2 regions of the Mucilaginibacter paludis DSM 18603 genome follow, and region 2 is predicted to be linked to the other one. Evidence: riboswitches for the same ligand, from Rfam matches in the RefSeq annotation. Region 2 holds a riboswitch; the other holds the start of a gene.

Region 1 (7,642 bases), 1.3 Mb from region 2:
ACGTAATACCGACGAAACTACTTTAACAGAAGTGCGTGGCGTTGGGCGTGCGCAAATACCGTCAACGGTATTGGGTTTGTTGATACATGCCGCCGAGCATACGCAAAGGCATTATGGGCAATTGCTGGTTACGGTAAAGGTGTTGAAGGCTTTGTAGATGAGTTTTTTGTCAAGTTTTTTATAGACAGTTATTTAAAAATGTAATTGGGCAGCGATATAATCGCCTTGAAAAAAGCAGGAATAATATAAGAAAAACGCCAATGCGAGGAGGAACGACGAAGCAATCTCTATGCTTTACAAGGGCGAGCTTGCAGAGCAGCTCTGCTTATGTAGAGATTGCTTCGTACCTCGCAATGACGGGTGGAGAAGATTGTTTTTTTTTGATAGACAATGACTTAAAAAAAACGTCATTGCGAGGAGGAACGACGAAGCAATCTCTATACTATACAGTGCGAACTTGTAAGGCCGCTCTGCCTATGTAGATATTGCTTCGTGCCTCGCAATGACGGTTGGTGGGTACCAAGCAATTACTGTTGGCGAAAGGGGATGGATGATCGGTAAACCTACTCAACCTACTCTTTATCTGTCGTTTCTACCGTAATAATCGTAATATCCGGTCCATCTGATATATCATTAGGCACGTATATGGTTTCGATATAATCTTTAAATTTCAGCACATCTTCGCGTACCACTTTTTCAAATAGCGGGTTTAGCAATTTGGCTATACCTGTGCCCAATCCGCCTGCTGGGGGTAAATAGCTAATCACGATTTTAACAATGGTGCCTTCGCCTCCGGGAGCATCTTCAAATACCACTTTGCCAGCATTTTGAATGGTTGATCCGGGTAACGATTGCCAGCCTATCATTCTTCCCGGCTCATCTTTTACTATTTCGGCTTCCCAGCTGATGGTGCCTAAGTTGCCGGGTATCTTGGCTTCCCAATGTGAACGTTGGTCGTCAATAGCCTGGATATTGTCCAGATGGCTCATAAACAAAGGGAGGTTCTCTAATCTGCGCCAAAAATCGTAAACATCCTGGCGGGTTCTGTTTACAGTGAATGTATAGCGGATGTTGATATTAACAGGATCGGTAGACGTTTTACCCAACTTAGAGTAAAGCGAGCAATAGCCGGTAACTCCTCGTTGTAACAAGTAACCACCTGCAAATAGCTTAACTGTGCTACGCAGTGGGTGTTTAAATATGCCAAATAAGCCCGAAAATGTTAATTTGGTGCCTATAGCAACAGATACCAAACGTTCAGGTAACTCTAAGTTGACAGGAGTATTTGTTTTATCGGAGAGTATCAACGATTTTAATTCCATGACGATAATGTTTTTAATGACAGATGATTATTAGAATAACCCCGGAATAAGCTTTGGGTTTTCCTTAAATGAAAATATTTGTCGTGGTATTAAACAACTGATATGCCACAGTTGGCATGCTATTGATACTTGAAGATGAATTTGGAGAGGTCGGGTAGATGCTTTTTAGGTCTTTTAAGTTCTTGCTGGTAAATGATTTGGCCTAAATTTTTCAAAAACGGAAGGCAAACGGTGGTGTACTCATATTTGTTATCGTTAAAAATACCATCCTCGTTTGATTGTACCACTGCAGTAAGCATAAACTCAACCTTGTTTTTGGTATCGATGATATAGGCATTGTCGATATCATACCCATACGAGTCGCCAACTTTATTAAAAATGCGGATATCCGGATTGATTACGGCCGCAGAATCCGCACCATAAAATAAAAACTTACAATAGGCCGGGAAATACTCTGGCTTGCTATAGGTTGGTTTTTTGCTTTCGTTAGGGAAGGTGCTCATGTACCGGTACAGCAACTTGTAATCGTCGTCGGTCAAATTAAAACGCTGGTCCTTCTGGAAGCTTTCAGGGAACATCAATCGACTTAAAACCATTTGCTGGTTGCTTACGGTGTATACATTCATCTTCCCGAAATCAAAAGGCCCTTTCATCAGCTTATTTTGAGCATCCATGTAGCCGTTGCCTTGTAGCATATTACTTAGTTCCATCGGGTATTCGTTGGCATCGTACTGGGCAGGTTTTTGATAGATCAGCTTATCGCCATTATAAAAACTGATGGGGTTGGTGTTTTTGGCGGTTTCGCCTTTGTCGCCAACGGCAAGCCTGCTTACTATGCGGGTTTCGGTTAAACCGTATTTTTTTAGTTTGGTGTTAATTTCTTCGCGGCCCACAAATTCAAAAAGGCGGTTATAAGCATCGTTATCGCTTACCAGCAAAATTTTTTTAATGTATTGGGCAATGCTGGGTAAGTTGTTTTGGGCCGATGTATCTTTTAATACTTTGGTTTGGCCTTTAAAGGCGCTGTCGGTTATCATTGCGCTCTCTTTAGTTAAACCGGGTACGTGCAATTCATTCAGTTTTTCGAGCGCGAAAATTAAGGTTGGGAGCTTAACCGTACTGGCGGGATAAAAGTATCGTTGCGCGTTAAGGCGGTAACTGTATTGTTTAAAATGCGGTATGTTGTGGCTGTCGCGGTTAATCTGGGTGTATAGTATCTGTACTTCGTTTTGAGTGGGGTGCTTCAATATGCCTGCAAACAACTCGGGATGGTTTTCTAACAGGCTTTTAAGCAGCAGGGTGTCCGGTTGCTGTTGGGCAGAGCCACCTAAAGCTAACATCAATAACAACGCAGTGAAGTAAAATTTCATAAGTGTAAATATATTTATTACTCTTTTCAATTCATCAAATCTTATCTTACTTTTGCGGCGCTTTCGGTTTTTTTCCGGCTTAACGGAAAAAATTAAAAGGGAATCCGGTGTAAATCCGGAGCTGTCCCGCAGCTGTAAGTCCGGGTTCTATTTTTTTAGGGCTTAGTTGAACCACCGTCACTGTCTGTAAAAAGATGGGAAGACCTCAACGAAAGGATGAGCCAGAATACCTGCCATAAGCATTATATTATTCATAGCTTTCGGGGATAGAAGCTTGAGTGTGAATGCCCTTTTTTGCAGTGTATTTCCATTCCTAACTCTTCATTTCTGTATGCTGTGGGATAAAACTCACATCAACATGAAAAAAAATTATGTAGTTGCTGTAAGCCTGGGGCTTGCACAACTGGTACTGCACACAACAGCAGGCCTGGCGCAAAGCGCTTCAAAAAAACAAGACACCGTTAAAAATTTAAACGAGGTAGTAGTTACGGCCACGCGTTCGCCAAAAAAACAATCAGAGATTGGGCGCGTAGTTAGCGTGATTAGCCGTGAGGAGATCGCCAGGTCACAGGGTAAAACGGTGCCTGAGTTATTGAATAACGTTGCTGGTATTACCTTTTCGGGTGCGCAGAACAACATGGGCATCAGTTCATCTTTATTTGTTCGTGGTTCATCAACCGGCAATACTTTAATCCTGATAGACGGTTTTCCGGTAAACAATGCTTCGGGGATTGACGGAAGTTACGATCTGAATGCCTTTTCACTGGAACAGATAGATCATATCGAAATTTTAAAAGGAAGCGGATCTACTCTCTATGGATCTGATGCCGTAGCCGCCGTGATCAACATCATCACCAAGCATGCTAAAGGCCAGGAGTTAACCGGCGATGTGCAATTAAGTGCCGGGAGCTATCATACTTTTAAAGGTAGTGTTGGCCTTATCGGCACACTCAATAAAACAGGTATAGCGCTCAATGTTTCTAATACCGATTCAAAAGGTTTTCCGGCAGCTACCGATACAACCGGTAAACAAGGGTTTAAAAACGATGCTTTTCATCAGCAAACGGTGAGTTTGAATTTAACGCAGGCGGTATCATCTAAATTTAGTTTGAACGGCAATTTTCAAACCACTTATAACACGGGCGATTTACCGGCGGGGGCTTTTAAGGATGATAAAAATTACACTTATAGCAATACGCTTTTATTTGGAGGCTTAGGTGCCAAATTACTATTACCTAAAGGCTCATTATTATTGAACGTGTCGCAAAATACGGTATGGAATAACTATTTGGACGAACCTTCTGCAGCCAATTATAACACGGGCGATTTACCGGCGGGGGCTTTTAAGGATGATAAAAATTACACTTATAGCAATACGCTTTTATTTGGAGGCTTAGGTGCCAAATTACTATTACCTAAAGGCTCATTATTATTGAACGTGTCGCAAAATACGGTATGGAATAACTATTTGGACGAACCTTCTGCAGCCAATTATAACACACCTTACTTTTCAAACAATATAGGCCGCATCACCAACAGCGAAATTGTTTTCACCGATAATCTCGCCAGTTTTTTAGACATCACCAGCGGGGCCAATTATAAATATAGTAATACCAGCCAGAACAACAGTTACGGCTCAATCGACTCAAAATTGGCCAATAATAACATTACCAGTTTATACACTTCGCTGTTTTTAAAATCAGGCATTTTCCACATGGAGTTGGGCGGCAGGTATAACCATCACAGTCAGTATGGCAATAATTTTACCTATACCCTTAACCCTTCGGTATTATTAGCCGATCAGTTTAAGGTTTTTGCTACCTTGGCATCCGCCTACAAAACACCAACGCTGTACCAACTATATTCACAGTACGGAAATATAGGCTTAAAGCCAGAAGTAACCACCTCGTATGAAGCTGGTTTCGATTGGCAAATTATCCGTAACGCGCTATCATTTAATACCGTTTTTTTCAAACGTAAGACCAAAGACGTGATCTATTTTTATACAGACGCGTCATTTAATTCCTTTTATAAAAATGGAAATAAGCAGGATGATCAAGGATTTGAAAGTGAGTTGAAATTAAAGGTCGATAATTTTACAGCATCTACCTATGCGGCTTATGTAACGGGTACCCAAACTGACGAAAATGGCGTTGATACGCATAACCTGTTGCGCCGTCCGCGGAACACTTACGGAGCCAACGTATCTTACCAGTTTATCAAAAACTTATCGGTAGGGGTAAATTATAAATATACCGGTGAAAGAAGCGATACCCATTATTTAGATGTTTACCCATACTCACGTGTGGAAGGTTTGGCGGCGTATAACCTGTTCGATTTGCATATCCAGGCCAACGCTACAAAGAAACTCAGCTTGTATGTGGATCTGAAAAACTTGTTTGATAAAAGGTATACCGATTGGATAGGTTACAATACCCGCGGATTTAATGCTTACGGCGGGATAAAGTATTTGCTTGATTAAGCATTGTTTATCTATTTCATTTGTAATTTAGAATTGAGTATTTTTGAGGCAAGAATAAAACTTATGTCGTTACAGAAAATAAACGCCCGCACAATTATTATTACGCTGATGATACTGGCCGCGCTGGCCATACGTTTGCTCAGCTTTAAGTTTCCGGTATTGAGTAACTTTAGTCCGGTAGGGGCAATAGCCTTATTCGGTGGAGCTTATTTTACTGATAAATGGAAAGCATATCTGATTGTATTGGTTGCTTTATTTATAAGCGATATGCTGTTGACCATGATGCGTACTTCCGACTTTCAGCTTTGGTACAGCAGCTATTTATGGGTTTACCTGTCTTTTGCCGTTATGGTATACATTGGCAGCCTCATTAAAAAAGCAAGTTTTGTAAATGTAGCACTGGCATCACTGGCGGCTGTTTGTGTACATTGGCTGATCACCGATCTGCCTTGGGTATATGCTGGTACGCTTTATCCTTATACATTAGCCGGTTATGGGCAATCCTTATTAGCGGCTATCCCTTTTGAGCGTAACATGGTTCTGGGCGATATGGTTTTCTGCGCCATTCTTTTTGGCGGCTTTGAGCTGGCAAAAAGCAAATACACTGTGTTGCGTACTAATACCCAACTGGCAGCATAAATTTTACGGCTAATAGCAAACAAAATATAAAAAAGCGGTGAGAAATCATCGCTTTTTTTATGCCTTAAATTTTTAATTTTGATGATAACATCAACTTATGAAAACAAAGCTTGCAAATCAACATCAACATACAGGAGAGATAGTGGTATTGACCGGAGCGGGCATTAGCGCCGAAAGCGGTTTAAAAACCTTCAGGGATAGCGACGGCTTATGGGAAGGCTATAATATTGAGGATGTGGCCACACCCGAAGCCTGGCAGCGCAACCCGGCACTGGTACAGGATTTTTATAACCAGCGCCGTAAATCGGTATTGGAGGCCCAGCCCAATGTGGCGCATTACGCCCTGGCGCGTTTGGAGGAAAAATATAAGGTAACCATCATTACTCAGAATATAGACGATCTGCACGAGCGTGCCGGATCAACAAACGTGGTACACCTGCACGGCATTATTACGCGGTCGCAGTCCAGCCGCAACGCCAGGCTTACTTATCCTATTAAGGGTTGGGAACTGCGTATGGATGAGGTATGCGAATTAGGGTCACCATTGAGGCCTCATGTGGTATGGTTTGGCGAGATGGTTCCCATGATTGAAACCGCTGCCCAAATTTGCAGCACAGCCGATCTGTTTATCCTGGTGGGCACTTCGCTCGCGGTTTACCCGGCATCGGGGCTGATCAATTATGTTCCGGATGAGGTGCCAAAATACATCGTCGACCCTAAAATACCAACGGTTTATAATGTAGATAACTTGACCAAAATTGAGGCAAAAGCCAGTATCGGCGTGCCGGAGTTAGTGGACGAGCTAATGAAAGTAGATGCAGAATTGTAATATTGGAGTGACAAGGCTTGTTGATTGATATTTTGTAAGCCTTTTGACCAACAATTGCCAAATAGTAACGTTAAATAAACAATGAAGCTTAAGATATTTATTTTCATGTTATTAGCTACAGCCGGTTTGGCAGCATCGGCTCAAACTAAGCCTGTAAAATTATTAACTATACAACAACTGGAAAAACGGGTGGCTCATCCCGATACAGTTTACATTGTTAATTTTTGGGCAACCTGGTGCGGCCCCTGTGTGAAGGAATTGCCAAACTTTGATCAGTTGCAAAAAGCTTACAAAAACAAACCCGTAAAGGTGTTGTTGGTGAGCATGGATTTTAAATCGAAACTGGCCGATGTGAAGGCTTTTACCAAAACCCACAAGATAGTAAGTGAAGTATTTTTAGCCGATAAAACCAGCGACCAGGAGTTTATTGATGGGATAGATAAAAACTGGAGCGGTGCCTTGCCTGGTACTTTGGTAGTGAACGCAAAAAAACATATTCATCAGTTTTACGAGCGGGAATTTACTTATGCCGAGTTAAATAAATTATATCAAATTCATAAATAACTAAATTAAACACTATGAAAAAGTTTCTTGCAGTATTGGTCCTCGCGGTTACCGGCCTGGTAGCCTGGACAGGTGATGTTACCGGCTACAAAGTAGGCGACGTTGCTGCCGATTTTAAATTGAAAAATGTAGATGGCAAAATGGTATCACTGGCTAATTATAAGCAGGCCAAAGGTTACATTGTGGTATTTACCTGTAACCATTGCCCTTATGCCAAAGCTTACGAAAGCCGCATTATGGATCTGGATAAAATGTATGCATCTAAGGGTTACCCGGTGATCGCTATTAGTCCGAATGACCCGGTGAGCGAGCCTGCCGATTCGTTTGATAACATGAAAAAACTTGCCACAGAAAAAGGCTACAGCTTTCCGTACACCATTGACGAAACACAGAATGTTACCCGCACTTACGGTGCCAAAGCTACCCCACATGTTTA
Region 2 (7,642 bases):
ACGCAGATATCCGGTTTTATATTGCGCGCTTCCCGTTAACTCGTACCAGGTATCGTCGGGTTTGCCGTTACCATTACTATCCTGCATTACCCAAACTACACCTGGCTCGGCAAATCCTATAAAGGCATTTCCATAGATGATAAGATCAGGTTTTCCGGCCACATCCAACACAGTATGGTCAAAACCAAGTACAATATAACCACCCCAGGCACCCAGGCTCACCAGCCCCTGGCGGCCGTTTAAAATAGATTTGGCAGCCGTTGTATCGGCCAGGCCGGTATTGTCAAACTGGCCAGGCGCCGGGTTAAAATCAAACAGCTGGGTAAGATATGGGCTACTTTGCGCCGTTACCGGGCGAATGTGCTCTTGCAGCGTTAGCGAACTATCCTTTTTGCAGGATGCAGCAAAGGCCATAACGGCTATCAAAACCGCAGGTACTTTAGCATAATTGAAGATTTGTTTTTTCATAAGATTGTTTTTATATAGATGCAGGGTTAATAAACAAAAGCAAAATGCCCGGGAATGTCGCCGGTAGTAACCGACCATTCTTTTTTACCAGCGCTGTCGAAGCAATAGAGCACACCCGGCGTTACATAATCTTTTGCATCGGTTACATAAACTTCTTTGGTAACTGGGTTCACAACTATGCCATACGGGATGGTTATCTGTTTATCAGTACCGTCGGTAATAAATTGCTTGCCCAGGACGGTTTCGTCCTTTACATTGATCATAGCGTATTGCACGGTATTTTTACCGGTGAGGTAACTAAAGTTTGCGCTGTAGATATAGGCATTATCACCATCTATCCAAAGATTACTCACCGGCATATCAAAAGTTTTTTTAACCTGACCGGTATGGGTATCGATCACAAAAAGCCTTGACGGGATTTGATAGTAGTCGCCGCGTGACGTAACGTAGATATCGCCGTACTGGTCCGCCTTTAAACGATCCAGATTGATGGCTACATCAATACGGCTGCTCTCGGTAAAGGTAGCCAGGTCTATCACCGATACAGTACGCTCATAGTTCGGCGGGCTGTATCCGCCGGAGTTTGCCACATACAATTTTTCGGCTACGATAGCCATTTCTTCGGGCTGCCTACCCACGGTTACCTTGCGGGTAACGCCTAATGTAGCCGTGTCAATTTCAGCAACTATCCCGTTAGGCGCTGCCGGATCTCCAACGGTACCCAGGTAAGCACTCACATAAGCCTTACCGTTATGGAACGTAACATAGCGGCAATTGGTAATGTCAATTTGCCCAAGTCGTTTTCCGCTTTGCGCGTTAAGCACCTCCACCTTATTGGAGTTATTGACTACAATATAAAGCTTGGAGCCATAAATTCCGGCATCATTGCCAACATCGCCTAAGCCCTTGGTTACGCCAGGGTTAACCTCGTTGTAAATATTTCGCCGGTATAAACCGGTAGTAAAGTCCACATAATCCAGTGATGCTTTGTTGGAATTCATGTTGCCCTCGTTAAGCAAATAAAGACCCTTAATTGTACTGGCAGGCTGCGCCGGGAACAAGGTTTGTACTTGCTCATTAATTGGCTGCGCATCTTTACGGCACGAAGGAGATAGCAGGGCAGCCAGGGCGGCGGATATTAAAAACCGGTAATTGTTTAATTTGATCATCTTTTTAATAGGTGTAGCTGATGGAGAAACGGTAGGCGCGGCCCGGCATAGGGAAATTGGTAATCACCTCGTAATACTGATTTAAAAGGTTATTGACTTCCACAGAAAATTTAACCTGATGATGTTTAACCGGGGCGGTATAACTTGCCGACAGATCGTGAGTATACCAGGGCTGTAGGTAATTAGCCGGAATATTAGCTTTTTGATCGTACCGGTATCCTACATAAATAAAACTATAATTAACAGATAGCCTGCGCCAGTCGGCACCAGCCAGGAACGATCCGCTATTGAGCGGGATATAAGGAATCTGTTGGTTTGTGCTATCATCTAAAGCACGCTGGCGGGTATAGTTAGCGCTGGTATGCAGCACAAACTCTCCTGTTAGCTGCCATAAAGCTTGTGCATTAATTTCGAGCCCTTTAATGGCTACCTTGCCTATATTGAACATCGTCCAGCTGTTCAGGTTGGCATTGGGTATGGCAACTATCTTATCGGTAACCTGGTTGTAATAGGCGTCCGTTTGTACTGCAATACTACTTAGCGCTCCCTTTGTAAAGTTTTTTTGGTAGGTAAATCCGGCATTGTATTGCTTGGTAAACTCGGGCCTTAAAAACGGATAACCTACCACGGTATAATAGAGATCGTTCAAGGTGGGCATCCTGAAAATATTTTTATAAAATCCTCTCAGCCTCAGGTTAGGTGATGCAAGTGGCTGCCACGACAGCAGTATGGTTGGTGTGTACTCTTGCTTATTGCCGGCACCTGTAAAATTGCTCACCTTGTCCTGAACCAAGGTACCCAACAGGTTGGCCTGAATATCTAACCGGTAAAAATGAAATTGCGTAGCCAGCGCCATCAGTTCGGTTTGGCGTACCGGGTATGGAAAGTGGTAAATATTAGCATCCAGCTTATCCCACAAATAATCGGCAGACAAGTCGATATCCCACCAGGAATTGATACGATAGCGATTGGCCAGCGATAAATAAATTTGCTGCTCGCGATAGCGGTTATCCAGAAAGCCGGTGGTAGTTATATATTCGGGATCCAGGTATCGGGTATAATTATTGGCATATTTTAAGTTAGCCATTAAGCTATACCTTTTATTGGTATTGGTTTGATAAGATGATTGAACGAAGAAATCCCTGTCCCATAGTCGTTGCGAATAATTAAATTTATTGGCTATGATGGCTCCGGGCAAACCACGCTCCGATTGATAATAATATCCCCTTGCCGACCAGGAGCTACTGTCTTTCATTATTCCATATAAGCCATCCTCAAATCGCACAGCGCGGATGTCCCCGTTCTGCCGAACGGCTGTGGTATCGTAAACGCCGTTGGTATACCTGAATTTGTATTGACCGTTAGCATTGATCAATTCGGAATTGAAGCTATTGTAGCTATGAGGACTTAGTTTATACTGCCATAAAAACGAGGGATTGATTAAACCGAATGAGCCGGTTTTGAGCGTGATTTTCTCAATACTGTTGCAGCTATCCCGAAAAAGCGGGCGCTTACTACTAAGGTATAACGAACTGCCCGATGTAAAACCTTTAGCCGGTTGAAATATGGTACTCTTTTGCCCGTTGTAAAGCGCAACCGCATCAATATTATCCAGCGAAAACTTACCCAGATCCACCTGCCCGTTCTGTGCGTTACCCAGTTCAATACCATCATAAAAAACGGCAGTGTGGTTACTGCCCATGCTGCGTACGTTGATGGTTTTGAGCCCCCCTATTCCACCGTAATCTTTAAGCTGTACGCCAGAAAAATAGCGGATAGCCTCGGCTACCGAAAAACTGCTCAAGCGATCAAGCTGCTTGCCCGAAAGTAATTGCAATGGAGAAGCCGAAATAGCTACCTCGCGCTGATTGCCGGCATTGATAAGCACCTCCTGCAACTGGTGTATCTTGGCGGTATCGTTTAAAACGGGCAATTGCGCCAGGGTATTGAGGCCACAACATAACAAGGGAACAATTAAAATTGTCCGTTTACGCCAAACCCATAAATAACTTGCACGCAAAAGCATGCACAGCACGGTTAATACCATTTTTTTGTTGTGAGTTAATACCCACAGCAAACAGAAAGAAGGATACCAAAAATGAAACGCACGGCAAGGCACTTCCCATTCAGCTTCAATCCCCGAAAGCTATGAATTAGTAAATGCTGGTGGCAGGTATTCTGACTTGCTCCCCTGGTCCGTCTTCCCATGCGCAAAACACACAGTGACTTTAGAATGGACTTCGGTTTTAAAGAGCTTACAGCTGCGGGACAGTTCCGGATTTACACCGGATTCCCTTTTAATCCGGGTTTTCACCCGGAACCAAAAGCACGGCAAAACTATGACATTAATTGATGAAAAAAGAAGGACGTGAGCTTAAAAAATGTTAACACATATAACTGAGAGATATACATATTAAAACCAAGGTATATTTATCATTGCCAAAGTTCAAAAACACAAAAGTATTGAGCCATTTTAACATCTTGGCGAGTTGGGGCAAATTAATCCCGGTAGAATTGGTATCACGGCCATCAAGCGTGATCATTAAATACGTCCCCACCCTGCGTTTATATTCGCAACAGAGGAGCTATAGTTTTACTATAAACTATTCAAAATCAAACATTTAAAACCATTTTGTTTTACCGACTATTTTTGGACTTTTTACTATAATATGCAATTTTCCGATAAAGTTCATCGGGGTTAAATGGTTTACTAATATAATCGTTCATCCCCACAACAAACGCTTTATCCTTATTATCCAGCATAGCCGATGCCGTAAGCGCAATGATAGGCAGCTTCCGGAATCTCTCGGCAGGTTGCAAATTCCTGATCTGCTCAGCCGCGGTATAGCCATCCATTTCGGGCATTTGCAGATCCATTAAAATAACATCATACAAGTTACTTTGTGCTAACTCAACTGCCATCAGGCCATTTTCGGCCACATCGCATTCTACATCCCATTGTTTTAAAAATTGCCGCGCCAGTAACACATTAATCTGATTGTCCTCGGCCAACAAAATGCGGATACCTTTTAAACTACCTTGTATGCCCGGAGGCTGAATGACATTTAATGCTTCAGGCTGTAGTTCACTGTTTTTAAATTGGAGGTTAAAACTAAATGTAGAGCCTTTACCGGGCTCACTATCTAATTGAATAGCGCTGCCCTGCATTTCAAGAAGCCGTTTAGTTATGGTGAGCCCTAAGCCTGTTCCGCCATACTTGCGGGTAGTATCAGAACTTGCCTGGGTGAAGCTCTCAAATATGGCCTGTTGCTTCTCTGTAGGTATGCCTATCCCGGTATCTTTAACTTCAAAGCTCACAATAGTATATTCGTTATTGCGACTTACCAGCGAAGCCGATACAACAACCTTGCCTACGCTGGTAAATTTTAAAGCGTTGCTAATTAAGTTGCTTAATATCTGGCCCAATCTTACAGGGTCGCCTATAACAGCCTGCGGCAAATCCTCATCAACCAGCAGTTTGAGCTGTATACCCTTTTCGATGGCTCTTTGCTGCATTGCGGCGCGGATGTTACGAACGAGATCTTTCAGATTAAAATCAACATGTTCAAATTCCAGCTTACCGGCTTCAATTTTACTAAAGTCCAAAATATCGTTGATGAGTACTAAAAGGTTCTCACCCGAAAATTTGAGTATTTTAAGATATTCAACCTGGTCTTCCCGTGGGTTTTGCAATAGCAAATGAGTAAAACCTATTACCGCGTTCATTGGGGTGCGTATCTCGTGGCTCATGGTCGACAGAAACTGCGTTTTAGCACTTGCCGCGTTTTCTGCCTGCTCCTTCGCCTGGATGAGCGCCTGTTCTGCTAATTTTCTATCAGTAATGATCTCGGTAAACATAATGATGCCGCCAATCTCTTTATCTGTTTCAAACCAGGGCCTTATCTCCCATCTAAACCATTGCGTACGGCCATTTTTCCGTACGAAGCTATCCTCCGTGTTGCTCAAAATCTCTCCTGCCATTCCGCGCTCATGAATTTGCCTCCAGTGCAAGGATGCTTCGGGAAACAGATCATAGTGGCATACGCCAATGATATTCTTACGCTCCAGTTTGTAATCCTGCTTCCATAAATCACTTGCCGCTATGTATCGCATTTCCTTATCAAATACGGCAATTGGCGCAGGCGATACTTCAATAAAAGTATTTAATTGCGCTTGTTTCATCAGGATAGCTTCCTCGGCCTTTTTATACTTGGTTATATCGATAATAGCGCCGTATAACCTGGTGGCCACGCCCTGGTCGTTGTAAAAAGGTTTACCAATAGCCTGGATATATTTTAGCTCGCCAGTCTTCAGAATAATACGTAAATCAAAATTTGAGGTTAACCCGCCCTTTAAAGCCTGTTTAATAGCGTTAATATATTTTTCCCGGTCGTCCGGATGGATCATCCGGTCAAACTCTTCTGTATCAGGGCCTGCGCCAACCGGCTCTAATCCAAATATCCTGAAAGCCTCGGCCGACCAGAAATTCCTCCCGGTTTTAAGGTCAATTTCCCAACTGCCGCTGTGCGTTAGCGCCTGCGTCTCCGAGAGCAACGATTCATTCCGTTTTAACTTTTCTTCTGCTTTTTTTCGCTGGGTAATGTCATGCCATACCACCAGCAACACTCGCTTTTGATTAAATGCAATAGCGTTTAAAGTAACCTCAACGAATATTTCCTTGCCATCCATCCGCTGATGTACCCATTCAAACCGGTGTGTCCCTTTTTCATAAGCAAGGCTATCCATCTTTTTGGCCTTGTCTATTGATTTTTGGCCGTCAGGCTGATATTCGGGCGAAAAAATGGCCGGATGGCACGACAGCAGGTGCGCTTTATTTTCGCATCTCAGCATCTGTACCGCAGCATTGTTACAATCTATAATACCGGTTTCGTCAATCAATAAATGTGCATCGGTTGATTGCTCAAATATTACACTGTTCCGTTCTTCTATTTGCTTTTGTTCCGTTATGTCCTGAAGTACACCACACAGGCGGTAGGGCTTTCCTTTTTCCATCATCAAGCTGCCGCTTGAGCGTACCCATATCAAATTGCCCTTAGCAGTTAATAACTGTAATTCAATATGATAAGGTTCACCGACGGTCAACGCTTTATCCAATGCCTCTTTAAAAACAAGCCGGGAAGAAGCTTCATAAAAAACAATTGCCGATTCAATATCTATCATACCGCCTGGTTGCATTTCATGCAAACGAGACATCCCATCAGACCATTTTACCACACCTGTTTGCAGGTCAATCTCCCAAGTGGCAATTTTAGCGAGTTTACTGGCCTGGCTTAAAAACTGATTATTATTGTTGACAGCGGTTCTAAGGTCGGCTAAAATAGTAAGGTCGGCAAAAACACCGTTTAAAAGCACTTCATTTTCAAACCCGCTGCACTGCCCTACCGCTTTAATCTGTTTATGCCAACCGGCAGGTGTAGCTACCATTCCGTGCCATTCAAAATTGGTTAAACTATTTAACGCCCTATAAATATGCCCTGTCAGTAACTCCCTTTCCCCATATTCTATCAAAGCCAATAAGTTATGAGCGTCGGCAATGATATCATCGCGATTAATTCCAAATACCTCCCAACAGTTCTGGTCTATGTTAAGGATACTAATTTCGCCGGCAGAATTCAGTTTGCATTGAAAAAAACACAATTGAATATCTTGTGATGGTACAGGGCCAATAGATGCGAGGTCAACTTTTGCAATCATTTAAAAAAATCTAATCAATACTGTGCCAATATTTTCAGCCGCGTACGGCTGACACTTCGAGCACTACAGGTTTACAAATTGGCAGCTTAATGTTTAAACCGGGATATGTTTATTAAACGTATCAGCTTAAAATAAAGTTACCAATTGTATCCCAATAAAATATTAATTAAAATAGAAAGAAAAATAACCCCTCCAATATTTCTTGAAAACGCACCAAATTAACAATTAAGATAAAAGCAACTATTTCAAATACCTATCTGCAAACTTGAGGTACTGTGCCCAATCGTAAT

Evidence for each region. Region 2 has a riboswitch for cobalamin ahead of MUCPA_RS32020 (TonB-dependent receptor plug domain-containing protein). Riboswitches for the same ligand answer to the same signal wherever they lie in the genome.
Region 1: another riboswitch for cobalamin. It lies ahead of MUCPA_RS36420 (TonB-dependent receptor plug domain-containing protein); the one in region 2 lies ahead of MUCPA_RS32020 (TonB-dependent receptor plug domain-containing protein).

Annotation. Positions count from the first base shown of each region.
Region 1 is NZ_CM001403.1:6,268,892-6,276,533, forward strand. Features, by position in the region: gene MUCPA_RS26255 (DinB family protein) at 1-157, shown strand, start outside; gene MUCPA_RS26260 (SRPBCC family protein) at 573-1,322, opposite strand; gene MUCPA_RS26265 (serine hydrolase) at 1,442-2,692, opposite strand; cobalamin riboswitch at 2,740-2,944, shown strand; gene MUCPA_RS36420 (TonB-dependent receptor plug domain-containing protein) at 3,051-5,174, shown strand; gene MUCPA_RS26275 (DUF6580 family putative transport protein) at 5,238-5,813, shown strand; gene MUCPA_RS26280 (SIR2 family NAD-dependent protein deacylase) at 5,911-6,642, shown strand; gene MUCPA_RS26285 (TlpA disulfide reductase family protein) at 6,724-7,206, shown strand; gene MUCPA_RS26290 (thioredoxin family protein) at 7,221-7,642, shown strand, end outside.
Region 2 is NZ_CM001403.1:7,527,589-7,535,230, reverse strand. Features, by position in the region: gene MUCPA_RS32030 (hypothetical protein) at 1-468, opposite strand, end outside; gene MUCPA_RS32025 (YncE family protein) at 495-1,637, opposite strand; gene MUCPA_RS32020 (TonB-dependent receptor plug domain-containing protein) at 1,642-3,684, opposite strand; cobalamin riboswitch at 3,789-3,977, opposite strand; gene MUCPA_RS36565 (PAS domain-containing hybrid sensor histidine kinase/response regulator) at 4,275-7,352, opposite strand; gene MUCPA_RS32010 (glucuronyl esterase domain-containing protein) at 7,593-7,642, opposite strand, start outside.